DNA from 2 places in the Cedecea davisae genome. Region 2 is predicted to be linked to the other one. Evidence: predicted binding sites of a transcription regulator. Region 2 holds the regulator's gene; the other holds the start of a gene.
The links. Region 2 encodes sigma-54, which starts transcription at its own class of promoters, with help from an activator protein. Its sites were predicted from a motif close to GTTGGCACANNTTTCGCTNT; they were not measured.

Region 1: glnA (glutamate--ammonia ligase) is a predicted target of sigma-54. The motif match lies at 2,458-2,477, and genes of this name have one in related genera.

Annotation. Positions count from the first base shown of each region.
Region 1 is NZ_CP172054.1:4,760,790-4,775,512, forward strand. It holds gene yihX (glucose-1-phosphatase) at 1-208, opposite strand, end outside; gene typA (ribosome-dependent GTPase TypA) at 361-2,187, opposite strand; gene glnA (glutamate--ammonia ligase) at 2,564-3,973, shown strand; gene glnL (nitrogen regulation protein NR(II)) at 4,111-5,160, shown strand; gene glnG (nitrogen regulation protein NR(I)) at 5,169-6,584, shown strand; gene hemN (oxygen-independent coproporphyrinogen III oxidase) at 6,639-8,012, opposite strand; gene yihI (Der GTPase-activating protein YihI) at 8,203-8,715, opposite strand; gene yihA (ribosome biogenesis GTP-binding protein YihA/YsxC) at 8,910-9,545, shown strand; gene polA (DNA polymerase I) at 9,839-12,625, opposite strand; gene ACG1VR_RS22820 (hypothetical protein) at 12,873-13,031, opposite strand; gene ACG1VR_RS22825 (acyltransferase) at 13,072-13,980, shown strand; gene dsbA (thiol:disulfide interchange protein DsbA) at 13,995-14,618, opposite strand; gene ACG1VR_RS22835 (serine/threonine protein kinase) at 14,646-14,723, opposite strand, start outside.
Region 2 is NZ_CP172054.1:333,472-348,194, reverse strand. It holds gene murA (UDP-N-acetylglucosamine 1-carboxyvinyltransferase) at 1-590, opposite strand, end outside; gene ibaG (BolA family iron metabolism protein IbaG) at 644-898, opposite strand; gene mlaB (lipid asymmetry maintenance protein MlaB) at 1,029-1,331, opposite strand; gene mlaC (phospholipid-binding protein MlaC) at 1,331-1,960, opposite strand; gene mlaD (outer membrane lipid asymmetry maintenance protein MlaD) at 1,979-2,530, opposite strand; gene mlaE (lipid asymmetry maintenance ABC transporter permease subunit MlaE) at 2,535-3,317, opposite strand; gene mlaF (phospholipid ABC transporter ATP-binding protein MlaF) at 3,324-4,139, opposite strand; gene ACG1VR_RS02100 (calcium/sodium antiporter) at 4,369-5,346, shown strand; gene kdsD (arabinose-5-phosphate isomerase KdsD) at 5,363-6,349, shown strand; gene kdsC (3-deoxy-manno-octulosonate-8-phosphatase KdsC) at 6,367-6,933, shown strand; gene lptC (LPS export ABC transporter periplasmic protein LptC) at 6,930-7,502, shown strand; gene lptA (lipopolysaccharide ABC transporter substrate-binding protein LptA) at 7,471-8,022, shown strand; gene lptB (LPS export ABC transporter ATP-binding protein) at 8,029-8,754, shown strand; gene rpoN (RNA polymerase factor sigma-54) at 8,803-10,236, shown strand; gene hpf (ribosome hibernation promoting factor) at 10,259-10,546, shown strand; gene ptsN (PTS IIA-like nitrogen regulatory protein PtsN) at 10,629-11,126, shown strand; gene rapZ (RNase adapter RapZ) at 11,173-12,027, shown strand; gene npr (PTS phosphocarrier protein NPr) at 12,024-12,296, shown strand; gene ACG1VR_RS02045 (glycerate kinase) at 12,312-13,448, opposite strand; gene mtgA (monofunctional biosynthetic peptidoglycan transglycosylase) at 13,532-14,260, opposite strand; gene elbB (isoprenoid biosynthesis glyoxalase ElbB) at 14,257-14,723, opposite strand, start outside.

The sequences.
Region 1 (14,723 bases), 530 kb from region 2:
TCAGCGCAACATCCATTTCATGGCACAGCCTTTCGGCAAAAACTTCATCGGTAATCTGCCCGCGCTCGTGCTGATGGAAGGTCTCTCCCATTGCAAAGCTCTTTTGCAGGTTGGCTAACGGCACCCGGCTGTAATCACTCCAGACGCCAAGCACTCGATTAAAGTCGATATCAACGATGACGTTACCTAAATCAAAGATATACAGCATGCGCACCTCCTTTCCGACATGGAGAAATAACTGTAGCGGGAAAGGGCGGCTTTGACTATCAGAGGAAGGCGAGGATGAGCATTCTGCGAGACATAAAACAAAAAAAGCCCCGCCTTTTCAGGCAGGGCTTCACTTGACGTCAGAAAAGAAACTTAAGCTTCTTTGCTGCCACGGCCCGCACGTTTGCGGTCGTTTTCAGTCAGATGGCGCTTACGAATACGCACGGACAGCGGAGTAACCTCTACCAGTTCGTCGTCATCGATGAACTCCAGAGCCTGCTCCAGGGTCATTTTCTGAGCTGGAACCAGGGTGGTCGCTTCGTCAGTACCGGAAGCACGCATGTTGGTCAGTTTCTTACCGGTCAGGCAGTTTACAGTCAGGTCGTTAGAACGACTGTGAATACCGATGATCTGGCCTTCATAAACTTCAGCACCGTGGCCCAGGAACAGCTTACCGCGATCTTGTAAACCGTACAGAGCAAACGCAACCGCTTTACCCTGACCGTTAGAGATCAGTACGCCGTTCTGACGCTGGCCCACTTCGCCCTGACGGATATCGTCATAGTGGCTGAAGGTGGAGTACAGCAGACCGGTACCGGAAGTCATGGTCATGAATTCGTTACGGAAGCCAATCAAACCACGGCTTGGGATAACGTAATCAAGACGCACGCGGCCTTTGCCGTCCGGATTCATGTTTTTCAGGTCGCCTTTACGCTCACCGAGTGCCTGCATCACAGAACCCTGATGCTGCTCTTCGATATCCAGCGTCACGTTCTCGAATGGCTCTTGTTTACGGCCATCGATTTCGCGGAAGATAACTTTCGGACGGGATACCGCCAGCTCGAAACCTTCACGACGCATGTTTTCGATAAGAACGGAGAGGTGCAGTTCGCCACGACCGGATACGCGGAATGCATCCGCATCTTCGGTTTCTTCAACGCGCAGTGCAACGTTGTGTACCAGCTCTTTGTTCAGACGATCCAGAATCTGACGAGAGGTCACGAACTTACCTTCTTTACCGCAGAACGGAGAGGTATTTACGTTGAAGAACATGGAAACGGTTGGCTCATCAACGGACAGCGCCGGCAGCGCTTCAACATTTTGCGGGTCGCAAATGGTGTCGGAGATGTTCAGCTCGCCCAGGCCGGTGATGGCGATGATATCGCCCGCTTCGGCTTCGGTAGACTCGATACGCTCCAGGCCCAGGTGGGTCAGAACTTTACCGACTTTACCGTTACGGGTTTTCCCTTCGCTATCAATGATAGTGATCTGCTGGTTTGGCTTCACTTTGCCGCGTTTGATGCGGCCGATGCCGATAACGCCAACATAGTTGTTGTAGTCCAGCTGGGAAATTTGCATCTGCAGCGGACCATCACGGTCAACGCTTGGCGCCGGTACGCGATCGACAATAGCCTGGTACAGCGGGGTCATGTCCGCCGCCATATCATTGTGATCCATACCCGCGATGCCGTTCAGCGCGGATGCATAAATAATTGGGAAGTCGAGCTGCTCGTCGGTCGCATCCAGGTTAACGAACAGGTCGAAGACCTGATCAACAACCCAGTCAGGACGCGCGCCAGGACGGTCAACTTTGTTGATAACCACGATCGGCTTCAAACCATGGGCAAACGCCTTCTTGGTTACGAAGCGCGTCTGCGGCATTGGGCCATCCATTGCGTCAACCACCAGCAGAACGGAGTCTACCATGGACATTACGCGTTCAACTTCACCACCGAAGTCGGCGTGCCCAGGGGTATCAACGATGTTGATACGGTAGTCATTCCATTTGATAGCGGTGTTTTTAGCGAGGATGGTAATCCCACGCTCTTTCTCCAAATCGTTGGAGTCCATCACGCGTTCAGTAGCTTCAGCACGTTCGTTACTGAAAGTACCGGATTGCTGCAGCAGCTTATCAACCAGGGTAGTTTTACCATGGTCAACGTGCGCGATGATGGCGATATTACGCAGATTTTCGATCACAACTTTGCCTCAGGCATTAGAAATAGCGCGTTATTGTACACGTATTAATCGAAGGACAGAACAGGATCACAAAGAACCTTTACAAACAATGTAGAAAGTAAGGGTTTGTGATCGCTTTCACGGAGCTAAAAAGGGAGCCATAACGTAAATTGCACCAATATGGTGCTCTGGCATGATGCTGAGGCACTATATTGGTGCAATTTATTCATCCTGGTGCAGCCCTTTTGCACTATGGTGTGCATGATAGCGCCTTTTTAGGGTGATTTAAAAGTTGGCACAGATTTCGCTTTAAAGATTTTATGGCGAAAAGCCACATTAAGAAGTGTTTGATTACCTCGTACCACGACGACAACGACCAATCCGGGAGAGTTTAAGTATGTCCGCTGAACACGTTTTGACGATGCTGAATGAGCATGAAGTGAAGTTTGTCGATCTGCGTTTTACCGATACCAAAGGTAAAGAACAGCACGTCACTATTCCTGCTCATCAGGTAAATGCTGACTTCTTCGAAGAAGGCAAAATGTTTGACGGCTCCTCGATTGGTGGCTGGAAAGGTATCAACGAATCCGACATGGTGCTGATGCCTGACCCAACTAGCGCCGTGATTGATCCGTTCTTCGCGGACTCTACCCTGATTATCCGCTGCGACATTCTCGAGCCAGGCACCATGCAGGGCTACGACCGTGACCCGCGTTCCATCGCGAAACGCGCTGAAGACTACCTGCGCGCTACCGGCATCGCAGACACCGTTCTGTTCGGGCCAGAGCCAGAGTTCTTCCTGTTCGACGACATTCGCTTCGGCAGCTCCATCTCCGGCTCCCACGTTGCTATCGATGATATCGAAGGCGCATGGAACACCGGCACCAAATACGAAGGCGGCAACAAAGGTCACCGTCCTGCTGTTAAAGGCGGTTACTTCCCGGTTCCACCGGTAGACTCCGCGCAGGACCTGCGTTCTGCTATGTGTCTGACCATGGAGCAGATGGGCCTGGTTGTTGAAGCTCACCACCACGAAGTAGCAACTGCTGGTCAGAACGAAGTGGCTACCCGCTTCAACACCATGACCAAGAAAGCAGACGAAATTCAGATCTACAAATATGTCGTACATAACGTTGCTCACGCCTACGGCAAAACCGCGACCTTCATGCCAAAACCAATGTTTGGCGATAACGGTTCCGGCATGCACTGCCACATGTCCCTGTCCAAGAACGGCGTTAACCTGTTCTCCGGCGACAAATATGCTGGCCTGTCTGAGCAAGCGCTGTACTACATCGGCGGCGTAATCAAACACGCTAAAGCGATTAACGCCCTGGCTAACCCGACCACCAACTCCTACAAGCGTCTGGTCCCGGGTTATGAAGCACCGGTTATGCTGGCTTACTCCGCCCGTAACCGTTCTGCCTCTATCCGTATTCCTGTCGTAGCGTCCCCGAAAGCACGTCGTATCGAAGTGCGCTTCCCGGACCCGGCTGCTAACCCGTACCTGTGCTTTGCAGCGCTGCTGATGGCTGGTCTTGACGGTATCAAGAACAAAATCCATCCGGGCGAAGCAATGGACAAAAACCTGTACGACCTGCCGCCGGAAGAAGCAAAAGAGATCCCACAAGTTGCTGGCTCTCTGGAAGAAGCACTGAACGCGCTGAACGAAGACCGCGAGTTCCTGACCGCGGGCGGCGTATTCACCGACGACGCTATCGATGCTTACATCGCACTGCGTACCGAAGAAAACGACCGCGTGCGTATGACTCCGCACCCGGTAGAGTTTGAGCTGTACTACAGCGTCTAATTGAAGTTGTTTTTTGTTGCCGTGGAAACTTTAGCCCATCTTCGGATGGGCTTTTTTCTCCACCAGAATCCCCTGTGACGCTGCTTTTTGTCACCCAAACACTATAATGCACTAAAACGGTGCACGGAGACTGCTGTATGGCAACTGGCGCGCTGCCCGATGCTGGGCAGATTCTGAACTCTCTTATCAACAGCATCCTGCTGGTGGATGACGAGCTGGCGGTGCATTACGCCAACCCTGCGGCTCAGCAACTGCTGGCGCAAAGCTCACGTAAGCTGTACGGCACGCCGCTGCCCGATCTGTTGAGCTATTTCTCTTTGAATATTGCCGTTATGCAGGAAAGCCTGATGGCTGGCCAGGGCTTCACCGATAACGAAGTGACGCTGGTGATAGATAGCCGCTCACATATTCTTTCCCTGACGGCGCAGAGGCTGCCCGAAGGGTACATCCTGATGGAAATGGCGCCGATGGATAACCAGCGTCGTTTAAGCCAGGAACAGCTACAGCACGCACAGCAGATTGCCGCCCGAGATTTAGTGCGTGGGCTGGCGCATGAAATTAAAAACCCGCTTGGCGGGCTGCGTGGGGCGGCACAGCTGCTAAGTAAGGCGCTGCCGGACCCGTCGCTGGCGGAATACACCAAAGTTATTATCGAGCAGGCCGACAGGCTACGAAACCTTGTCGATAGGCTGCTGGGGCCGCAGCAGCCCGGTATGCACGTCACCGAAAGCATTCACAAAGTCGCCGAGCGCGTTGTGAAACTGGTGTCGATGGAACTACCGGCTAACGTCACGCTGGTGCGGGATTACGACCCCAGCCTGCCTGAGTTTGCACATGATCCCGACCAGATAGAACAGGTTCTGCTGAACATCGTGCGTAATGCGCTGCAGGCGCTGGGCAGCGAAGGAGGCGAGATAGTCTTGCGCACCCGTACCGCCTTCCAGCTAACGCTGCACGGCACGCGCTATCGGCTGGCAGCAAGAATTGATATTGAAGATAACGGCCCGGGTATCCCGGCTCATCTGCAGGATACGTTGTTCTATCCGATGGTCAGCGGACGAGAAGGCGGCACCGGGCTGGGGCTTTCTATAGCGCGCAGCCTTATCGATCAGCATTCGGGCAAAATCGAATTCAACAGTTGGCCGGGTCATACCGAATTTTCGGTTTACCTGCCTATTCGGAAGTAGAGGTCTTTATGCAACGAGGGATAGTTTGGGTCGTTGACGACGATAGCTCCATCCGCTGGGTGCTTGAGCGCGCGTTAACCGGGGCCGGGTTAAGTTGCACCACCTTTGAAAGTGGCAATGAGGTGCTGGACGCCCTTGCCACCAAAACCCCGGATGTTTTGCTGTCGGATATTCGCATGCCCGGCATGGACGGTCTTGCGCTGCTGAAACAGATTAAACAGCGCCATCCGATGCTTCCGGTCATCATAATGACGGCACATTCCGATTTAGATGCCGCGGTTAGCGCCTATCAACAGGGCGCTTTCGACTACCTGCCAAAACCGTTTGATATCGATGAAGCCGTGGCGCTGGTAGAGCGCGCTATTAGCCATTATCAGGAGCAGCAGCAGCCGCGCAACACGCCAGCAAGCGGGCCAACTACCGATATCATCGGTGAAGCGCCTGCGATGCAGGACGTTTTTCGTATTATCGGCCGCCTGTCGCGCTCCTCCATCAGCGTGCTGATCAACGGCGAATCAGGCACCGGTAAAGAGCTGGTTGCTCATGCCCTGCATCGCCATAGCCCACGGGCTAAATCACCGTTTATCGCACTCAACATGGCGGCTATCCCCAAAGATTTGATCGAGTCTGAGCTGTTCGGTCATGAAAAAGGGGCCTTCACCGGGGCTAACCAGATCCGTCAGGGACGCTTTGAACAGGCCGACGGCGGCACGCTGTTCCTCGATGAAATCGGCGATATGCCGCTGGACGTACAAACCCGCCTGTTGCGCGTGCTGGCCGACGGCCAGTTCTACCGGGTTGGCGGCTATGCCGCGGTAAAAGTAGACGTGCGCATCATCGCGGCGACCCACCAGAACCTTGAACTGCGCGTGCAGGAAGGCAAATTCCGTGAGGACTTGTTCCACCGCCTGAACGTTATCCGCGTGCATTTACCGCCGCTACGTGAACGCCGGGAAGATATTCCCCGGCTGGCTCGCCACTTCCTGCAGGTGGCAGCCCGTGAACTGGGCGTAGAAGCCAAGCTTCTGCATCCTGAGACGGAAAATGCCTTAACCCGCCTTGCCTGGCCGGGCAACGTGCGCCAGCTGGAGAATACCTGCCGCTGGTTAACCGTGATGGCCGCGGGCCAGGAAGTGCTGATTCAGGACCTGCCGAGCGAGCTGTTTGAGACCACCGTGGCCGAGAGCGGCGGCGTGGCGCAAACCAACCCCGATAGCTGGGCTATGCTGCTGGCCCAGTGGGCGGAGAGAGCGCTTCGTTCAGGGCACCAGGACCTGCTTTCAGAAGCGCAGCCGGAGATGGAGCGAACGCTGCTGACTACCGCGCTACGCCACACTCAGGGGCATAAACAGGAAGCGGCCCGCCTGCTGGGCTGGGGACGAAATACGCTGACTCGTAAGCTAAAAGAGCTGGGAATGGAGTAGCGCTTCAGCGCTTTGCGAAGGATAAAATAACGGCGGGGCTAAACCCCGCCGTTTTTATATCACGCGTGAGAACTGCTGGAGGCGCGCTTTTTGCCGCAGGTAAGTATCAAAGCACATGCAGATGTTGCGAATCAGCAAACGCCCCTTCCCGCTAACCTTAATTCCCTGCTCGTCCAGCTCCACCAGCCCGTCTTTCGCCAGCGGCGCCAGCAGGCGCAGGTCTTCGGCAAAATAGTCGGCAAAGTTTAGCGACCAGAGCTGTTCAATCTCAGCAAAGTTGAGCTGGAAATTGCAGATAAGCGCCTTAATCACGTCGCGACGAATACAATCATCACGCGTTAAGGCAAGTCCACGCCACAGCCCGTTGCCCCGCTCGTCCACCTGCTGATAATACTGCTTAAGTTCTTTCTGGTTCTGGGCGTAACAATCGCCAATCATGCTGATGGCCGAGACACCAAGCCCCAGCAGATCGGTATCGCCCTGGGTGGTGTAGCCCTGGAAATTACGGTGCAGTTTGCCTTCACGCTGGGCAATCGCCAGTTCGTCATCCGGGCGGGCAAAGTGATCCATGCCGATAAACTGGTAACCCGATCCCGTTAGCGAAGCGATGGTTTCCTGGAGAATATCCAGCTTCTGCTGGGCGCTCGGCAGATCGGCATCTTTAATCTTGCGCTGGGCGGCAAACAACGTTGGCAGGTGAGCGTAGTTAAAGACGCTAAGCCGGTGCGGGCTAAGCTCCGCGACGCGTTTCAGCGTAAAGGCGAAGCTTTCCGGGGTTTGCTTTGGCAGGCCGTAAATCAGGTCAATGTTGGTTGAGGTAAAGCCCAGCTCTCTGGCGCGCTTGATAAGAGCGAAGATAAACTCTTCGTCCTGCTCGCGGTTTACCAGGCGCTGCACCTCTTTGTTGAAGTCCTGAACGCCCATGCTCAGGCGGGTGAACCCTTCCTGGCGCAGGTGATCCAGCACGTCGAGTTCGATTTCTCGCGGGTCAACTTCAATCGATAACTCGGCATCGCCATTAAAGCTGAAATGCATGCGCAGGAGCGCCATCAGGCGGCTGATTTGCGCTTTACTCAGATAAGTCGGCGTCCCGCCGCCCCAATGCAGCTGGCTGACATGGCGGCCTTTAAACAGCGGTGCGCGATGGATAATTTCCTGCTCCAGCGCGTCCAGATATTGGTCAGCCTTGTGCTGCTGCCGGGTAACAATCTTGTTGCAGCCGCAGAAATAGCAAAGCTTGTGGCAAAACGGGATATGCACGTAAAGCGAGAGCGGGCGCTCCGGGTAACGGGCAACCGCCTGCAAAAACTCCGGCTCGCCGAAGGCTTCAGAGAACTCCAGCGCGGTCGGATAAGAGGTGTAACGTGGCCCTGAATAATTATATTTCTGGATCAGGGCCAGATCCCAGTCGATTAACTGCTCAGACATACTCACTCCTTGCGGTGATGTCGCCGGCGCCGACGAGGCGAAGGAGGCCCGCTCATTCCACGAACCATGGCCCTTCGCCGCAGCGAATTCTGCAGCCGCGACAGCCGCCGTAGTTTAACGAATAACCACAGCAGATAACACACCAGCGGAATAACCATAATAAGAACAGGTAATCCCATGGGAGTAACCTTTAGTTACCACCCTTGAGCAGACGCATTAAATCGTCGGCTTTTTCTTCTTCCTCTTCATCGTCTTCCCAGGCGATGCCGAGCTCGGCCATCAGGGCATCGATGCGGTCCAGCTTCGCATCAACCCAGGACTGCTCTTCTTTACTCAGGGTTTCGCCCGCTTCCAGACGTTCCAGCAGCCCGTCCAGGCGCTCATCGTTTTCCAGCATATCCAGCTCAGCCTGTGGTGTTAGCATAGGTTTCTCGCTCTTCGGTTTGTGCTGTTTAGCGACCGGTGGTGCTTCGGTTACGCCCAGTTGAATCGGTTTTTTACTGCCAATACGCGGGTCTTTAGTCTTACCTGCGGATTTGCCGCCCTGCGCCTGGCTTTCACCATTTGCACGGCTGCCAGCCGCGTGACCGCGGTGTTTTTTCTGACGTTTACGCTCACGCGCTTCCTGATCTACTTCTTCACGCGATTTACGGCGTACTTTTGCCGGTTTTTTGCCCTGCGGCGCTGCATTTTGTTGCTTCATAATAAGTCGTCTTAAGCCATTTTATTCAGTATAGAATTGCGGCGGAATCTAGCAGAAAGCAAGCAAAGAAAAAAGGCGACAGGTTAACCAGCCGTCATTTTCTTCATCTTGTTCCTCTTCTGGCGAGAAACACGGCGTTTTCTGCTCGTTCAGGTATAATCCCCGGCAAATGATTACCTGACGGGGACACCGTTGTGAAAAACTGGAACTACCAACTGACTAAGTTCGTGCTCAGCGCACCGGACATTCGCCATCTTCCTTCTGATACCGGTATTGAGGTTGCTTTCGCAGGCCGCTCTAACGCGGGTAAATCCAGCTCACTGAATACGCTGACCAATCAGAAAGGCCTTGCGCGCACCAGTAAAACGCCTGGGCGTACTCAGCTTATCAACCTGTTTGAAGTGGCAGAAGGCAAGCGTCTGGTGGATTTACCGGGCTACGGTTATGCCGAAGTGCCTGAAGAGGTGAAGCACAAATGGCAGCGCGCGCTGGGAGAATACCTGCAAAAGCGCAACAGCCTGAAAGGGCTGGTCGTACTGATGGACATCCGCCATCCGCTTAAAGATCTCGATCAGCAAATGATCCAGTGGGCCGTCGCCAGTAATATTGAGGTGATGGTGCTGTTAACCAAAGCGGACAAGCTGGCGTCAGGCGCACGCAAAGCACAGCTCAATATGGTGCGTGAAGCCGCGCTGGCGTTTGGCGGTAATATTGAGATTGAAGCGTTTTCTTCCCTGAAGAAAATCGGCGTTGATAAGCTGCGCCTCAAGCTGGACAGCTGGTACAACGACCTTCCGCCGGCGGTAGAAGAAGACGCGGCTGAAGAGTAATCACGAAGCACGGCTGAGGCCGTGTTTTTTTTCGCCCAATAAAAAACGCCCCAGTCATTTCTGACTGGGGCGGCTAAATATTCAGCCAAATCCGATTACGTGAAGTAAAAGGTCTGAAAGATAGAACATCTTACCTCTGTACCCTACGCGAATAACTCTACTCCTTTTTAATCGCTCAAAAAAGCATTTTTTGTAGTTTTTTTTCACTTTTTGCATCACATTCTTGAAGCATCATCACAAAAAGCTATGACTTATGTTGCTTAGTTACAAAAACGTGATCTGAGCTTTTAGCATTAATGTGCCTGATCCCAGTTTTTACCGCTGCCTACTTCCACCAGCAGCGGCACGTCGAGCGTCATACTGCTTTCCATCAGCTCGTGGATTTTCCGGGAGACGGCTTCCACATCGTCCTGATGTACTTCAAACACCAGTTCATCGTGTACCTGCATGATCATTTTCACCCGCGGCTTGTCCGCCAGCAGCCAGGCATCCACGGCTATCATCGCTCGTTTGATAATATCCGCCGCCGTTCCCTGCATTGGGGCGTTGATAGCCGCTCGCTCTGCACCTGCACGACGGGCACCGTTGCTGGAGCTGATATCCGGCAGGTATAAGCGACGACCATCCAGGGTTTCAACGTAGCCTTTATCTTTTGCCTGCGCCCGCGTGCGCTCCATGTACTCAAGCACGCCCGGGTAGCGTTCAAAGTAGAGATCCATATATTTCTGGGACTCTTTACGCGGGATGTTGAGCTGGCGGGAGAGGCCAAACGCGCTCATGCCGTAAATCAGGCCAAAGTTGATAGCCTTGGCGCTGCGGCGCTGCTCGCCGGTTACGCTTTCCAGCGGTAGCCCGAAGACTTCAGCGGCGGTAGCGCGGTGGATGTCTTTCCCTTCTGCAAAGGCGGTTAGCAGGCCTTTATCGCGGGAGAGATGAGCCATAATACGCAGCTCAATCTGAGAGTAGTCCGCAGAGAGGATCACGTAATCCTCAGGCGCAATAAAGGCCTGGCGGATGCGGCGGCCTTCTTCGTTGCGTACCGGAATATTTTGCAGATTCGGGTCGGTTGAAGACAGACGACCGGTTGCCGTAACGGCCTGATGATAAGAGGTATGCACACGCCCGGTTTTTGGGCTAATCATCAGCGGCAGTTTATCGGTATAGGTGGACTTCAACTTGGCAAGCCCGCGGTATTCGAGGATAACTTTTGGCAGCGGGTAGTCCAGCGCCAGCTCTTCAAGCACTTCTTCTGACGTAGAAGGTGCCCCGCCCGGCGTTTTCTTCAGGGGTTTAATACCCTGCTTCTCAAACAGAATCGTTTGCAGCTGCTTGGTAGAGGAGAGATTAAACTCCTCACCGGCAATCTCATGAGCCTTCAGCTCCAGCTCGGCCAGGCGTTTGGTTAATTCCAGGGAATGCGCGTGCAGGATAGCCGGATCGATTTTAACGCCGTTGCGCTCAATGCGGGAAATCACCGGCACCAGCGGCATTTCAACGTTTTTAAAGATATTCAGAGGACCTTCGGTCTTCTCAAGCTTCGGCCACATTTTCAGGTGCAGCTGGAGAGTAACGTCGGCATCTTCCGCCGCATAGCGCCCGGCAGTTTCCAGGTCTATCTGGTTGAAGGTCAGCTGTTTTTTGCCTTTACCGGCAATCTCTTCAAACGAAATGGTTTTATGCTTCAGCCAGCGGTCGGCGAGGCTGTCCATATCGTGGCGGCCAGCAACGCTGTCCAGCGTGTAGGATTCAAGCATGGTGTCAAAAGCAATGCCGCGCAGCTCAATGCCGTAGTTCTGCATGATGCCGCGATCATACTTCAGGTTTTGCCCAACCTTCAGCGCTTTTTCGTCTTCCAGCAGCGGCTTCAGCAACTCAAGAGCACGCTCGCGGGAAATCTGATCCGGGGCATCAAGGTAGTCATGTGCCACAGGGATGTAGCAGGCAACGCCCGGTTCGGTGGCAAAGGAAAGTCCGACCAGGTTGGCGCTGATGTTGTCCAGGCTGTCGGTTTCGGTATCGAAGGCAAAAAGCGGCGCTTTTTTCAGGCGCTCGATCCATTCCACCAGCACTTTCTCATCGAGGATCGTGACGTAGTTGTCATAAGAGAGCTGGCTGGCTGGCTCTTCCGGTTCGGCCTCAATTTCGATAGTTTTTTGCGGCTGAGAGGCCGGTTTTGCGCCTTTAGCCTGCATCCATTTACCGTTTTCAACGTCGGTTATCCAACGTTTGAACTCATACTGCTTAAACAGCCCCAACAGCTCGTCTGCCGCCGGCTGCTGGACTTCAAGCTGCTCACAGCCCAGTTCCAGCTCAACGTCGGTTTTAATCGTCGCCAGCTTGTAGGAGAGGTAGGCCAGCTCTTTGCTTTGCTCAAGCTTCGCCGCCATGGTTTTAGCACCGCGGAAAGAAAGCTCGGCAATTTTTTCCGGGTTTGCATAAAGCGTGTCCAGACCACCAAGCCCCTGCAGCAGCGCCTGGGCGGTCTTTTCACCCACGCCGGGAACGCCGGGGATGTTATCCGACGAATCGCCCATCAGAGCCAGGAAATCGATGATCAGTTCCGGCGGCACGCCGTATTTGGTCTGAACTTCTTCCGGCCCCAGAATCGTGTTGGTCATGGTGTTAATCAGCGTAACGCCCGGCGTTACCAGCTGCGCCATGTCTTTATCACCGGTGCTTATCAGCACCGGGCGGCCGACTTTTTCAGCCTCCAGCGCCAGCGTGCCGATAACGTCATCGGCCTCAACGCCGGATACCGCCAGCAGAGGCAGCCCCATGGCTTTGACCATCGCGTGGAGCGGCTCAATCTGCGCTCTCAGATCGTCCGGCATCGGCGGGCGATGCGATTTATAGTCTTCAAATAGCTCATCACGGAACGTTTTGCCTTTGGCATCAAACACCACCGCCGCGTGCGTAGGCTGGTATTGCAGAATCAGGCTACGCAGCATGTTAAGCACGCCGTACATTGCCCCCGTTGGCTCTCCACGGCTGTTCGTCAGCGGTGGAAAGGCGTGATATGCCCGGTAAAGGTAGGAGGAGCCATCAACGAGGATAAGCGGGTTGTCTGCGATCTGGACCATAGTGTTCCGTTCCATGCCTGTGATTAATTTATTGTTCAAGGATGCCATAGCCTGAACAAAAACATGAACTATTGGCAGCAATATGCTGAAAAGAATTCGTAGTTTGGGCGATCCTGCGCAGGATCAATGCTGTGGATAAGTTTGTGCATATTTTTTTAGCTTATGCACTCCATAAAATGATCCTTCTCTGGAAAATATTAAATGCTTATAATTTTCATAACGTTAACTAAATGATAGTTTAGCCGCACTAAATAGGCAGTGGATCGTTTGATGTGGATATATACTCAGACGAGCCACAACTGGCGAGAGTTTGTTCTGCCGCGAAAAGCAACGGATTAAAATCCTTTTCATTTGCCGAGCCGCCATTAGGGGTTTCTGATAAAATTCGCCGCTTATTGTCGTTCATACCAGCATCTCCACTATTCTAACCTTCTGAAATATTATTTATGTCGAGATTACTCGCAGCGCTCACCCTGACTTTAAGTGTTGTGCTGACTATTTTGCTCACGGTCGCCTGCTCCGTTCCGATCATTATTGCCGGGATCGTTAAGCTGCTATTACCCGTTCCGGCCATCTGGCGTTCGATCTCGGCATTTGCTGACTTTATGATGTATTGCTGGTGCGAAGGACTGGCGCTGCTGTTACGCCTCAACCCTTATTTAAAATGGGATGTGGAAGGTCTGGAAGGGCTGAGTAAAAAGAACTGGTATCTGCTGATTTGTAACCATCGCAGCTGGGCCGATATCGTTATTCTGTGCGTGCTGTTCCGCAAGCATATTCCGATGAATAAATACTTTCTTAAACAGCAGCTTGCCTGGGTTCCTTTTATGGGGCTGGCCTGCTGGGCGCTGGATATGCCTTTTATGAAGCGCTATTCGCGAGCCTATTTGCTACGCCATCCGGAACGCCGGGGTAAAGATGTGGAAACCACCCGCCGCTCCTGCATGAAATTTCGCTCGCACCCTACAACTATCGTGAATTTTGTCGAAGGCTCGCGCTTCACGCCACAAAAGCAGACTCAGACTCGCTCAGCTTTTAACTACCTGCTGCCACCAAAAGCGGCCGGTATAGCGATGGCGATGGGCGTATTAGGAAAGCAGTTCGACAAGATGCTGAACGTTACGCTGTGCTATCCAGAAAATGTATCATCACCGTTCTACGATATGCTCTCAGGAAAGATGACGAGAATTGTGGTGAGGATTTCGCTGGTGCCGATTAGCGAAGAGCTGCACGGTGATTACGTTAACGATAAGAATTTTAAACGCCGTTTTCAGCTGTGGCTTAATACGCTGTGGAGTGAAAAAGATGGACAGCTTGAACAGCTACATGCTGGAGGTAAAAAAGCCGGTCAATGACCGGCTTTTCCTTATTATTTCTTCTCGACCAGGTATTTCACCGTGTCGGCATACTGCTGAACAAAGATATCCATGCTGCTGGTATCCATGCCCTGCATATTCAGCTGATATTTACCGTTAACGTACATAGCCGGTACGCCCTGCAGCTGAAGATCGGCAGCCGCTTTCTCCTGCTGAGCGACCAGGGATTTCACCACGAAGCTGTTCCACGCCGCGTCATACTCTTCCGGCTTCACGCCAGCGTCGATAAACACTTTACGGATATCGGCATCGTTCTGCACGGTCTGGCTTTTCTGCACGGCTTCAAACATTGGGGAGGTGATTTTATCTTCCACACCCAAGGCCATTGCAACGGCCCACGCCTGAGTCAGGTCTTTGCCCAACGGGCCAAGGAACTCGACGTGGTATTTGGTCATTTTGGTGCCTTCCGGCAGCTTTTTCTTCACGTTATCAGAAACATGAAGAACCTGTTCGAACTGATAGCAGTGTGGGCAATAGAAAGAGAAAAACTCTAATACCTGCGGCTCACCGGTAGCCGGCTTGTCCAGGGTAACGTACTGTTTACCGTCGGTAAACTGTGCTGCAGATGCGCTAAATGCCAGGATCATGCCCGCCAGCGCCAGCCAAATCTTCTTCATAATCAACTCTCTCCTGAATTTTACTGATTAATACATTGGCGTTAATTGTAATGGAGGTTCACGCAGAACCCGGACCTGCTCTAGATATGTTGCAGTTTGTCTTCT
Region 2 (14,723 bases):
AAGTTTGCTGTATCAACAATTTCCGGCTCACGTGCGGCATTTTCAATAACCGTGGTGCCTTCGGCAAGCGTCGCGGCGCTCATGATAGTAACGGTAGCGCCAACGCTCACCTTATCCATCACGATATGAGCCCCTTTAAGGCGGCCATTTACAGAAGCCTTAACGTAACCCTCTTCCAGCTTGATCTCGGCACCCAGCTGCTCCAGGCCGGTAATATGAAGGTCAACCGGACGTGCGCCGATAGCGCAGCCGCCCGGCAGAGAAACCTGACCCTGTCCAAAACGAGCAACCAGCGGCCCCAGCGCCCAGATAGAAGCACGCATGGTTTTCACCAGGTCATAGGGTGCGCAGAAGATATTGACGCCGCTGGCGTCGATATGCACCGAGCCATTACGTTCAACTTTGGTCCCCAGCTGGCTCAGCAGCTTCATGGTGGTATCAATGTCTTTCAGCTTTGGAACGTTCTGGATCTCAACCGGCTCTTCCGCCAACAGGGCTGCGAAGAGGATCGGCAGCGCGGCGTTTTTAGCCCCGGAAATTGTGACTTCACCGCTCAGGCGGGTCGGCCCCTGCACACGAAATTTATCCATTAAAACTGCTCTCTTTAAAATTCAAACCGTTACCATCAGCCCGGGCCGATGGCTCAAAAACCATTTAGCTTGCGATCGCGCGCCCACTCTTCCGGAGTGTAGGTCTTAATTGAAACAGCATGCATACGGTTATCGGCGATAAACTCCATCAGCGGCGCATAAACCGTTTGCTGTTTTTTGACGCGACTTAACTCGGCGAACAACTCACCCACCGCTATCACCTGAAAGTGGCTGCCATCGCCTGAGACGTGGACTTCCTGGAGAGGCAGTGCGTTCATCAGCACTGTCTGAATTTCATGATTTTCCATGGGCTTTTTATCTATTCGTCGGTTAATGAAATAAGCCACACATCTTAGAGGAAAGTGGCGCTCGCTGAAATAAGCAAAAAGCCCCGGAACTTAACAGTTCGAGGGCTTTAATAGTAACGTGCTGAAAACATTAGCCGGCCAGGTGCGGCAACAGTTTATCCGGCAGGTTATAGAGCTGGGCAAGAGTCCGTAAATTCTCGCTGGCTCCCTGCAATCGAACCTCCGCGCCTTTCCGCCCGGCGATATTAATCAGATGGATCAGCAGCGCAAGCCCTGCGGTATCAACGCGCGTTAAGCCGCTAAGCTCAAAGCTCGTTACGCCAGCTACCGCCTTCTCACGCACCTGCCAGAGCGACTGAACGGTTTCGCCATCCAGCTCACCCGTCAGGTGCAGGGTCGCCCCTTCCTGCTTCCAGCTGAGTTCTTCTGCCATTACTTTTTACTGTCCAGCGTGATGGGCTGTTTAGAAATAGTCTGCAACTGAGCAGTAAGGCCGTCGATCCCTTTAGTACGCAGCAGATCGCTCCACTCGTTCTGTTTCGTGGTGATCATGCTGATCCCTTCGGCGATCATGTCGTAGGCCTGCCAGTTACCTGTCTGGGTGTTTTTACGCCACTGGAAGTCAAGACGTACCGGAGGACGGCCGTTTGGATCGATAATCGTCACGCGGATAGGGATAATATCGGCATTGCCCAGCGGCTGCTCCGGAGCAATCTGATAAGTCTGCCCGTGGTACATCGCCAGCGCCTGGCCATAAGCCTGCTTCAGATACTCTTCAAAAGCTTTGAAATAAGCGTCACGCTGCGCGGGCGTCGCCTCTTTGTAGTAGCGCCCCAGCACCAGCGCACCGGCGTATTTCACCTGCACATAGGGCAGCAGCTCCTGGCCGACGATATCACGCAGATAGTCCGGGTTCTGGCGGATTTTAGGCTGCTCGGTTTTCAGGCGATCGAAGGTTTTCTGGGCCGCTTCGTTCATTAATTTGTAGGGATTACTCTGGTCTGCCGCCATGGCAAATGGCGCAATCACCAACATGGCAATCATCATAAGACGTTTAAACATTACTCGTTTCCTCTTAGATTAATTCGTGGTGCCAGACTGCGGCGTAGCATCAGTATGACCCGCCGCATGCGGGTCGGCATCGCCAGAATTCTTATTATCGCCGTTGCCGCTCTTATACAGGAACTGGCCAATCAGGTCTTCAAGCACCAGCGCGGACTTGGTATCCTGGATAGTACCGCCGTCTTTAAGCATAGATGATCCCAGTTCCGGGTCGTCAAAGCCAAGGTTCAGGGCGATGTACTGCTCACCCAGCAGGCCAGAAGTGCGAATAGCCAGCGAACTGGTATCGGGGATCTGGTTGTAGCGCTGCTCAATATCCAGCGTTACGCGCGGCAGATAAGTTTTCGGGTCGAGGGCGATATCATCAACCCGGCCAATGACTACGCCACCGAGGCGAACCGGAGAGCTGACTTTCAGGCCGCCGATATTGTCAAAGGTCGCATAGACACGATAAGTCGGTTCGCTGCGCAGGGAAGTGACGTTAGCCACTTTCAGGCAGAGGAAAATAATCGCTACCAGCGCCACCAGCAGAAAAGCACCTACCCAAACTTCAAATTTCTTTGTTTGCATGAACTCAATTCCCAAACATCAGTGCTGTCAGCACAAAATCGAGGCCGAGGACGGCCAGAGAAGCGTGCACAACGGTGCGTGTGGTTGCCCGGCTGATCCCTGCGGACGTCGGAATCGCGTCGTACCCGTTGAATAACGCAATCCACGTTACGGTAATGGCGAAAACTACGCTCTTAATCACGCAGTTCACTAAATCAAGCCGCCAGGAAACCGCATTCTGCATTGCCGACCAGAAGAAACCAGCGTCAATACCTTTCCAGTTAACGCCAACCAGCGCGCCGCCCCAAACGCCAACGGCAACAAAGATAAGCGTTAACAGCGGCAGAGAAATGACACCGGCCCAAAAGCGCGGTGAAACCACGCGGCGCAGCGGATCGACCGCCATCATTTCCATACTGGAAAGCTGCTCGGTCGCCCGCATCAGGCCAATTTCGGCGGTTAATGCAGACCCGGCACGCCCGGCAAACAACAGCGCGGCAACCACCGGCCCCAGCTCGCGCAGCAAAGAGAGCGCAACCAGCATACCCAGGCTTGACTCCGCGCTATAGGTCGTCAGCACCAGATAGCCCTGCAGCCCCAGCACCATACCGATGAACAGGCCGGAAACCATGATTATCAGCATCGACAGCACGCCGACGTTGTAAAGCTGACGCATCAGCAGCGGCGCATGCTTGCGAAACTCCGGTTTCCCTACCAGCGCGTTGAATAACATCAATCCGGCACGCCCAAACGAAGCGCAGGTTTTTACCCCACGTCGCCCGAAAGATGCCAGTGCATTTAGCAGCATGAGCGCTTAGCTCCTCGTTCCAGATAACAAATCTTGTTGATAATCCCCGGCCGGATAACGGAACGGCACCGGTCCGTCAGCGATGCCGTCGAGGAATTGTCGAACGCGTGGGTCGTGATTTTCACGCAGCTCAGCCGCGCTACCGTGCGCCACAATGTGCTGGTCGGCAGCAATATAAGCGTAATCCGCGATACTTAATACTTCGGGAACGTCGTGGGATACCACAATGCAGGTTACCCCAAGCGAGCTATTCAGCTCAGAGATAAGCTTCACCAGTACGCCCATCGTTATTGGGTCCTGGCCAACAAAAGGCTCATCAAACATGATCAAGTCTGGCTCAAGGGCAATAGCACGAGCCAGCGCGGCACGCCGTGCCATCCCGCCGGACAACTCAGACGGCATCAGTTTAGCCGCACCACGCAGCCCGACCGCTTCCAGCTTCATCATCACCGTGCTGTGCAGCAGAGGCTCAGGCAAATTGCGATGCTCGCGCAGCGGATAGGCAACGTTTTCAAACACGTCGAGATCGGTAAACAACGCGCCGGACTGGAACAACATGCTCATGCGCTTGCGGACGGTAAAAAGCCTCGAGCGTGACATTGCCGGAACGTTTTCGCCATCAAACAGGATCTCACCGCTATCGGGGGTTATCTGCCCGCCAATAAGTTTTAATAGCGTCGTCTTGCCGATCCCCGATGGCCCCATGATCGCGGTTATTTTGCCGCGAGGTACGGTCAGGGAAATATTATCGAAAATCTGGCGTTCGCCACGGGAAAAACTCATCCCACGGATCTCAACCAGGTTCGCTTCAGTCTGACTCATCGCCCTTCCTTTTTTGTCTTAAGCGGCAAGCATGGCCTCAAAGAGAGGCTGAAACCCATCATTTTTACAGAATATTACCTGTCCGGGTTAGCGAAAGCTGGCATTTGTTTTACTTTTCTGCCGCATAAAGTCAGAATTAAGACTTATGGCTAAGTCCAGACGGCGCTTCGGCTCCGCCGGAACATTCAGGGCCCAGGACCGGCGATTATACCTTAATAAAGGATTTTTCATGCTGTTAGCTACGGCGCTATTAATTATCGGTTTACTTCTGGTGGTTTATGGTGCCGATCGTTTAGTTTTTGCCGCCGCGATCCTTTGTCGAAGTATCGGCGTCCCGCCGCTTATCATCGGCATGACCGTGGTCAGCATTGGCACCTCGCTTCCTGAAATCATTATTGCCAGCTCATCGGCGCTGCACGGGCAGTTGGACTTAGCCGTCGGAACGGCAATCGGCTCTAATATAACCAATATCATGCTGATTCTCGGCCTGGCCGCGCTGCTTCACCCATTTACCGTCAATTCCGATATTGTACGCCGCGAATTACCGCTAATGTTGATCGTTAGCGCCGCCGCTGGCCTGTTTCTGTATGACGGGGAGCTGAGCCAGTTCAAAGGCATAATACTGCTGGCAATGGCGGTGCTATATCTGCTGTTTATTATTAGAATAGGCCGCCTTGCCGAGCGTCAGGGCGAAGATAGCCTCACGCGCGAACAGCTAGCCGAGCTGCCGCAGGAAGGCAGCCTCTCGGTAGCGTTTTTATGGCTCGGCGTCGCGCTGGTAATTATGCCGATGGCCACCAGAATGGTTATCGATAATGCTTCTGTTCTCGCCCACTATTTCGGCGTGAGCGAGCTGGTTATCGGCCTGACGATCATTGCTATCGGCACCAGCCTGCCGGAACTGGCGACGGCGATTGCGGGCGCACGCAAAGGTGAAGATGACATCGCCATTGGCAATATCATTGGCTCAAATATTTTTAATATTGTTTTTGTACTGGGGATCCCCGCACTGGTGGCTCCGGGCAGTATCGACCCGCAGGCCTTTGCGCGTGATTATTGGCTGATGTTAGCGGTAAGTGCTGTTTTTGCCGTGCTTTGCTGGCGTAAACCTCGCCAAATCGGCAAGCTCGCGGGCGCTCTGTTAACATGTGGGTTTATCGTATGGATTGTGGTGCTTTGGTTTGTTGCACCACCTGTCGTCGGATAAAACGGAAACGGGAATTATGTCTCATATAGATTTAGCGCCGGGTTTTGACTTTCAACAAGCGGGCAAAGACGTGCTCAATATTGAACGTGAAGGCCTGGCTCAGCTCGACCAGTATATTAACGACGACTTCTCGCAGGCCTGTGAGAAAATGTTTTACTGCGCGGGCAAGATAGTTGTGATGGGCATGGGCAAGTCGGGCCATATCGGTAAGAAGATGGCGGCGACTTTCGCCAGCACCGGCACCCCGGCATTTTTCGTCCATCCCGGTGAAGCCAGCCACGGCGATCTCGGCATGGTTACCGCGCAGGACATCGTGATAGCCATTTCCAACTCCGGCGAATCTAACGAAATTTTGGCGCTAATCCCGGTGTTAAAACGCCTCCAGGTGCCGTTAATTTGCATGACTGGCCGCCCGGAAAGCTCAATGGGCCGTGCGGCAGATATTCATCTGTGCATCGCGGTGCCACAGGAAGCCTGTCCTCTGGGCCTGGCACCGACCACCAGCACCACGGCAACGCTGGTGATGGGTGATGCGCTTGCTGTCGCGCTGCTGAAAGCCCGCGGCTTTACGCCCGAAGATTTTGCGCTTTCCCATCCGGGCGGCGCGCTGGGCCGTAAACTGCTGCTGCGAGTTAACGACATTATGCACTCCGGCGATGAAATTCCGCACGTCAGCAAAGAGGCCTCTCTGCGCGACGCGCTGCTGGAAATTACCCGTAAAAATATGGGGATGACGGTCATCTGCAATGACCTGATGAAAATTGAAGGCATCTTTACCGACGGCGACTTACGTCGCGTGTTCGATATGGGTGCTGATTTAAATACCCTACGCATTGCTGACGTGATGACCGCAGGCGGCATTCGCGTGCGTCCGGGAACATTGGCGGTTGACGCCCTGAACCTGATGCAGTCGCGCCATATCACCTCGGTTCTGGTCGCAGATGGCGACCAATTGCTGGGTGTGGTACATATGCATGACATGCTGCGCGCAGGCGTAGTTTAAACAAAGGATTAGCCTTAATGAGTAACCGTGATGCGTTGCTGAACACCTGTTATGGGCCGGTTAGCGCGCAGGTCATAGAGCGGGCGAAAGAAGTTCGCCTGCTGATTCTGGATGTCGATGGCGTTATGTCAGACGGCCTGATTTACATGGGCAATAGCGGCGAAGAGCTGAAGGCCTTCAACGTGCGCGATGGCTACGGCATTCGCTGCGCCCTGACCTCCGGGATTGAAGTCGCTATTATTACCGGAAGGAAAGCAAAACTGCTGGAAGACCGCTGTGAAACTCTGGGTATCACGCACCTCTATCAGGGGCAGTCAGATAAGCTCATCGCCTTTCGCGATCTGCTGGCAAAGCTGGCGCTCTCTCCAGAGCAGGCGGCTTATATCGGTGACGACCTGATCGACTGGCCGGTAATGGAACAAGTGGGCTTAAGCGTAGCCGTTGCAGACGCCCATCCGCTGCTGACGCCAAAGGCTGACTACGTTACCCGAATTAGCGGCGGGCGCGGCGCGGTGCGGGAAGTTTGCGATCTGTTATTGATGGCGCAAGGTAAGCTTGACGAGGCCAAAGGGCAATCCATATGAGTAAGACCAAACGTTGGCTTATCATCCTGCTCGCCATCGCGGCGCTGGTCCTGATCGGCCTGAATCTTACGGATCGTGACGAACCTGGCGTAACCGTCAATAATAATGATCCCACCTATCAGAGTGAGCTTTCCACAACGGTAGTGTACAACCCGCAGGGCGCGCTGAATTACAAGCTGATAGCCCAGCATGTTGAATATTTTTCGGATACGGGGATTTCCTGGTTCACCAAACCGGTGATGACCCAGTACGATGAAAAGAAGGTCGCCACCTGGGAAATTCACGCCGATCGCGCCAAACTTACCGATGACAAAATGCTCTATTTGTACGGCAACGTGGTGGTAACGGCGCTGACCCCGGAGTCGCAGTTACGCAAAATCACGACAGACAATGCGCAGGTTAACCTCGTCACCCAGGACGTTGCGTCCGACGACCTGGTTACCCTGTACGGTACCAGCTTTAATTCCAGCGGCCTGAAAATGCGCGGCAACTTACGCAGCCAAACTGCACAGCTGATTGAAAAGGTTAAAACCTCTTATGAAATCCAGAATAAACAAACTCAGCCTTAAACTTGTTCTGCTTGGTACGCTCTTTGCCGCACCATGGTCCGCCTGGGCGCTGACCGGTGATACCGAACAGCCGATTCATATTGAATCGGACCAGCAGTCCCTCGATATGCAGGGTAACGTCGTCACCTTCACCGGTAACGTCGTGGTGACTCAGGGCAGTATCAAAATCAACGCCGATAAAGTTGTCGTCACCCGTCCCGGCGGTGAGCAGGGCAAAGAGGTGATCGACGGCTACGGCAACCCGGCAACCTTCTACCAAATGCAGGACAGCGGGAAGCCGGTAAAAGGCCACGCCTCCACCATGCATTATGAGCTGGCCAACGACTTCGTCGTGCTGACCGGTAAAGCTTACCTGGAACAGCTGGACAGCAATATCACCGGCGACAAGATAACTTACCTGGTGAAAGAGCAAAAAATGCAGGCGTTTAGCGATAAAGGCAAGCGAGTCACCACCGTGCTGGTGCCGTCTCAGTTGCAAAACAAAAACGGCCAGCAGCCGGCACAGAAAAAGAGTAACTAATTCGTTATGGCAACTTTAATTGCGAAAAACCTGGCTAAAGCCTACAAGGGCCGCCGCGTGGTCGAAGACGTCAGCCTGACCGTTAAATCAGGCGAAATCGTTGGGCTGCTCGGGCCAAACGGCGCCGGTAAAACCACGACGTTTTATATGGTTGTAGGTATCGTGCCTCGCGATGCGGGCAATATCATCATTGATGATGAAGACATCAGCCTGCTTCCGCTACACGCCCGCGCACGTCGTGGTATCGGCTATCTGCCTCAGGAAGCCTCTATTTTCCGCCGCCTGAGCGTTTTCGATAATCTGATGGCGGTGTTGCAGATTCGCGATGACCTGACCTCAGAGCAGCGCGAAGATCGCGCCAACGAGCTGATGGAAGAGTTCCACATCTCTCATCTGCGCAATAGCCTTGGGCAGTCGCTGTCCGGCGGGGAGCGCCGCCGCGTTGAAATAGCCCGCGCGCTGGCAGCAAACCCAAAATTCATCCTGCTGGATGAACCTTTTGCCGGCGTAGACCCGATCTCCGTAATTGATATCAAACGCATCATCGAGCATCTGCGCGACAGCGGCCTCGGCGTGCTGATTACCGACCATAACGTCCGCGAAACGCTGGCCGTCTGCGAACGCGCCTATATCGTTAGCCAGGGCCACCTGATTGCCCACGGCACGCCGGAAGAAATCCTTGAAGACGAGCAAGTTAAGCGAGTCTATCTGGGCGAAGAGTTCAGACTCTGATAGGGTGGGAAGTCTTACACGACTTATTTGAGGACGTTTGCTCTGAACATGAAGCAAGGTTTGCAATTACGGCTTAGCCAACAACTTGCTATGACGCCCCAGCTACAGCAGGCAATTCGCCTGTTGCAGCTCTCGACGTTAGAGCTTCAGCAAGAACTCCAGCAGGCACTGGACAGCAATCCATTGCTTGAGCAAACCGACCTGCATGATGAAATCGATACTCAGGAAATGCCTGAGAGCGAAGCCATGGACACCCGCGAAGCCCTCGAACAGAAAGATATGCCGGAGGAGCTGCCGCTGGACGCCAGTTGGGATGAGATCTACACCGCAGGAACCCCTTCAGGCACCGGCACCGACTATCTCGACGATGAGCTTCCCGTTTATCAGGGTGAAACAACCCAGTCGCTTCAGGACTACCTGATGTGGCAAGTTGACCTGACGCCCTTCTCCGACACGGACACCGCGATTGCAACTTCGATAGTCGACGCGGTAGACGAAACCGGGTATCTAACCGTCCCGCTGGAAGACATTCTGGAAAGCATGGGCAACGACGAGGTCACGCTCGATGAAGTCGAAGCGGTGCTTAAGCGTATTCAGCGCTTCGATCCGGTAGGGGTGGCGGCGAGAGATTTGCGCGACTGCCTGCTGATCCAACTTTCTCAATTCGCCAAAGAAACGCCCTGGCTGGCTGAAGCTCGCCTGATTGTTAGCGATCATTTAGATCTGCTGGCTAACCACGATTTCCGCGCCTTAATGCGCGTAACAAGAATCAAAGAAGACGTGCTGAAAGAGGCCATGTGCCTGATTCAGTCGCTTGACCCACGCCCCGGCCAGTCCATTCAAACCGGCGAGCCTGAATACGTTATTCCGGACGTGCTGGTGCGTAAGCTACAGTCACGCTGGACCGTAGAGCTTAACTCCGACAGCATTCCCCGTCTCAAAATCAACCAGCAATATGCCGCCATGGGCGGAAATACCCGCAATGACAGCGATTCGCAGTTTATTCGCAGTCACCTGCAGGAAGCGAAGTGGTTGATTAAAAGTCTCGAAAGCCGCAATGATACGCTGTTACGCGTTAGCCGCTGCATTGTGGAGCAGCAGCAGGGCTTTTTTGAGCATGGCGAAGAGCACATGAAGCCGATGGTGCTGGCGGATATTGCCCAGGCGGTAGAGATGCACGAATCGACCATCTCAAGGGTGACGACGCAGAAGTATTTGCACAGCCCGCGCGGCATTTTTGAATTGAAGTATTTCTTCTCCAGCCATGTCAGTACCGAAGGCGGCGGCGAAGCCTCCTCAACGGCAATTCGTGCGCTGGTGAAGAAGTTAATAGCTGCGGAAAACCCCGCCAAACCTCTGAGCGACAGTAAATTAACCTCAATGCTGTCGGATCAGGGTATTATGGTGGCACGCCGCACAGTTGCGAAGTACCGAGAATCTTTATCCATTCCACCGTCAAACCAGCGTAAACAGCTGGTGTGACTTCACCGATAAGGAAGACACTATGCAGCTCAACATTACAGGGCAAAACGTCGAGATAACCGATGCACTGCGTGATTTTTTGAACGCTAAGTTTGCCAAACTGGAGCAGTACTTCGAAAGAATCAACCAGGTCTATATTGTATTAAAGGTGGAAAAAGTAACTCATGCGGCGGATGCTACGCTGCACGTGAACGGTGGAGAACTGCATGCCAGCGCCGAAGGCCAGGACATGTATGCCGCGATTGACGGACTGATTGATAAACTGGCCCGACAGTTAACAAAACACAAAGATAAACTAAAACAGCACTGATAATCCGGGCATCAGATGTGCATACGGTCGGCCCGCTGCCTGTGTAGCGGGCCGTTCGCACAAAAAATGCTTAGGTGAACTTATGATGAACAACGATTCGGCTCTACAACTGAGCAATGTCCTTAACCAGGAATGTACTCGCAGTGGCGTCCACTGCCAGAGTAAAAAACGTGCGCTGGAAATTATCAGCGAACTGGCAGCAAAACAGCTTGGCCTGCCGCCGCAGGTCGTTTTCGAAGCCGTATTAACCCGCGAACGTATGGGCAGTACCGGCATTGGCAACGGCATTGCAATTCCCCACGGCAAGCTTGAGGAAGATACGCTGCGCGCCGTTGGCGTCTTTATCCAGCTGGAAACGCCTATTGCTTTTGATGCTATCGACAACCAGCCGGTGGACTTGCTGTTCGCGCTGCTGGTGCCGGCGGATCAAACCAAGACCCACCTTCATACGCTGTCTCTGGTGGCGAAGCGTCTGGCGGATAAAACCATTTGCCGCCGCCTGCGTTCGGCCAGCAGCGATGAAGAGCTTTACCAGATAATTACTGAAACAGAAGTCGATAACGCCAGCGAAAACGAATAATCGGCACGTTTGATGTACCGGACAGATAAATCGGGGGAATGATTACATGGTGCTGATGATTGTCAGCGGCCGCTCAGGTTCAGGGAAGTCTGTAGCCTTGCGCGCACTGGAAGATATGGGATTCTACTGTGTGGATAACCTGCCGGTTGTTCTGCTGCCGGAGCTGGCAAAAACGCTTGCTGACCGGCAAATTTCCGCCGCGGTCAGCATTGACGTGCGCAACATGCCGGAATCACCGGAGATCTTCGAGCAGGCGATGGACAATCTGCCGGATGCTTTCTCGCCGCAGCTGCTGTTCCTGGACGCCGACCGCAACACCCTGATTCGCCGCTACAGCGATACCCGCCGCCTGCACCCGCTCTCCAGCAAGAATCTTTCGCTGGAAAGCGCTATCGACGAAGAGAGCGACCTGCTCGAACCGTTGAAATCCCGCGCGGACTTGATTATCGACACCTCGGAAATGTCGGTTCACGAGCTGGCTGAAATGCTGCGTACCCGCCTGCTGGGCAAACGGGAGCGCGAGCTGACGATGGTGTTTGAGTCCTTCGGCTTCAAACACGGCATCCCGATTGATGCGGACTATGTGTTTGACGTTCGCTTCCTGCCTAACCCGCACTGGGACCCTAAGCTGCGCCCGATGACCGGCCTCGACAGACCGGTTGCCGCCTTCCTCGACAGGCACACAGAAGTACACAATTTTATCTACCAGACCCGCAGCTATCTTGAGTTATGGTTACCCATGCTGGAAACCAACAACCGTAGCTATCTGACCGTCGCTATCGGCTGTACCGGCGGTAAGCACCGTTCGGTTTATATTGCAGAGCAGCTGGCCGACTACTTCCGTTCGCGCGGCAAGAACGTCCAGTCCCGACACCGCACGCTGGAAAAACGTAAAACATGACCGTAAAGCATACCGTTGAAATCACCAATAAGCTGGGCATGCACGCCCGCCCGGCTATGAAGCTGTTTGAACTGGTGCAAAGCTTTGACGCCGAAGTAATGCTGAGAAATGAAGCAGGAACCGAAGCCGAAGCCAGCAGCGTGATTGCTCTGCTGATGCTGGACTCCGCCAAGGGTGGGCACATCGAGGTGGAAGTGACGGGTCCTGAGGAAGAACAGGCTCTGGCGGCGGTAATCGCGCTGTTCAATGCCGGTTTTGACGAAGACTAAGCGGGTATCGCGGCGTTAGCCGCGCCCCATTTTCCACACCGCGGCTACGTTACGCGCCGTTATGCGTATATTTTCCTCCGCCTGTTCAAGCGCCTCCGGTAAGGTCTGGATCCGGTTAAGCACTGAAAATACGGCGTCTATTCCATATTGATGCACCACCCCGTAATCAGGCGCCATACCGCCCGCCAGCGCAATCACCGGCACATCAAATCGTTTAGCGACTCTTGCCACGCCTGCCGGGGTTTTACCGTGTATCGTCTGGCTATCAATCCGCCCTTCTCCGGTAATAACCAGGTCCGCGCCTTCAATAGCCTCTGCCAGTTTTAACGCTTCGGTGACTATTTCAACGCCCGGCCGCAGCCTGGCATTCAACAGCGCGAACAGCGAAGCCCCCATTCCTCCCGCAGCCCCCGCACCGGCAACATCAATAACCGGCTTGCCGCCGAGCCGCTCAATCTGCTCGCCATAGTGCCTGAGAGAAGCATCCAGCTGGCTAACCATTTCCGGCGTCGCGCCTTTTTGCGGTCCAAATACCGCAGAAGCTCCCTTTTCACCGCACAGCGGGTTATCAACATCGCAGGCGACCAAGATTTCGGTTTGCAGCAATCTCGGGTCCAGCAGACTCAAGTCCAGCGAGCTCAGCTCCGCCAGCGCCGCGCCTCCGGCACTTAACTGCTGCCCTTTGGCATCAAGGAGCTTTGCGCCCAGCGCCTGCATCATGCCCGCTCCACCGTCGTTCGTTGCGCTACCGCCAATGCCGATAATGATTTTACTGACGCCGTACTCCAGCGCCGCAAGGATAAGCTCGCCGGTGCCGAAAGTACCGGTTAATAACGGGTTACGCTGCGCCACGGGAACCAGATGCAGACCGGAGGCAGCGGCCATTTCAATGATTGCCATGTCCTCTGCGCCCGTCAGGCCAAAAAAGGCTTCAACCGGCTGCCCGAGGGGGCCGGTCACCGTTACCGGAATGACTTTCCCATCGGTGGCGGCAACCATCGACTCGACTGTACCTTCCCCGCCGTCGGCCATCGGCAGCTTTACATAATCGGCATGCGGGTAAATTTCGCGAAAACCCTGCTCAATAGCCGCGGCAACCTGCATTGCGCTCAGGCTTTCTTTAAAAGAATCGGGGGCAATAACAATTTTCATGGCGACCTCATTCAACCGCGGCATAGCACAACCAGGCGGCGAACTGCGGAAGGAAGAACAACCGCCGGAGGGCGCTCTGGCGGTTATTTTAAATTATGCTGCTCGAGGAAGGACTCCCCGCCCAGCTGACGCATCTGGCGCATGATCCACTGCTGCCGCTGGCGAATATAGCCGGATGGCGCATTGGCTTTAAAACGAATCGGGTTGGGTAATACCGCGGCCAGCAGTGCCGCTTCTGCCGGAGTCAGGCGGCTGGCTGGCTTGTTAAAATAGCGCCGCGAGGCCTCTTCAACGCCAAAAACACCTTCACCGAACTCGGCGATATTCAGGTACACCGTCAAAATCCGCCGTTTACTCCACGCCGTTTCCAGCCCAACGGTCAGCCCGGCCTCCAGACCTTTACGCAGCCAGCTACGCCCGTCCCACAGAAACAGGTTTTTGGCCGTTTGCTGGGAGAGCGTTGAAGCGCCGCGAACGCGGTTTTCATTACGCTCATTGTGCGCGAGCGCTTTCTCGATAGCGGCGGTATCAAATCCCCAGTGCTCGGGGAATTTTTGGTCCTCAGAGGCAATAACCGCCAGCCCCATCCACGGAGAAATTTCGTCCATAGATACCCAGTCGGAGTGGGCGACATAGCCAAAATTGCCGCTCGCCCAGGCGCTGACCTGGCGCTCAACCATTACCGCGGAAAACGGCACGGGGACAAAACGAAACAGCAGCAGCCCGAAAAACCACAGGCCGCCAACCGCGATCAAAGCCCTCAGAAGCCAGCGTTTCACCCACTGCAACGGTGCAAAACGCCCTTTCCTCACGCGCTCAGTTCCAGCACGCGTGCAACCAGCTTGTCGATACCGATGGCCGCTTCGTTAATGTTTTGCGCCAGCATATAAGCAGGCGTTGTCACGACCTTACGATCTTCATCAACAACGATATCCTCTACCGGGCAGGGAACATGCTCTGCGCCCATCGCTTCCAGCAGTTCAGCGGTATCGATATCCGTCCCGATGGTTAGCCTCAGAGGCATATCCAGAATCTTTGGCAACATCGCCGGAGCAATGCACATAAAGCCCAAAGGCTTTCCCTGCTCGTGGCATTCGCGCGCAAGGCGGCGTAAATCAACATCAACTTCACATTCAGCACCCTGGGCGGCAAACGTGCTCAGGTTTTTAGCCGCGCCAAATCCACCCGGCACAATCAGGCCGTCGAGCGCTTCGGACACCGCCTCGCGCAAAGGCAGAATATTGCCGCGCGTAATGCGGGCCGCTTCCTGCAGGA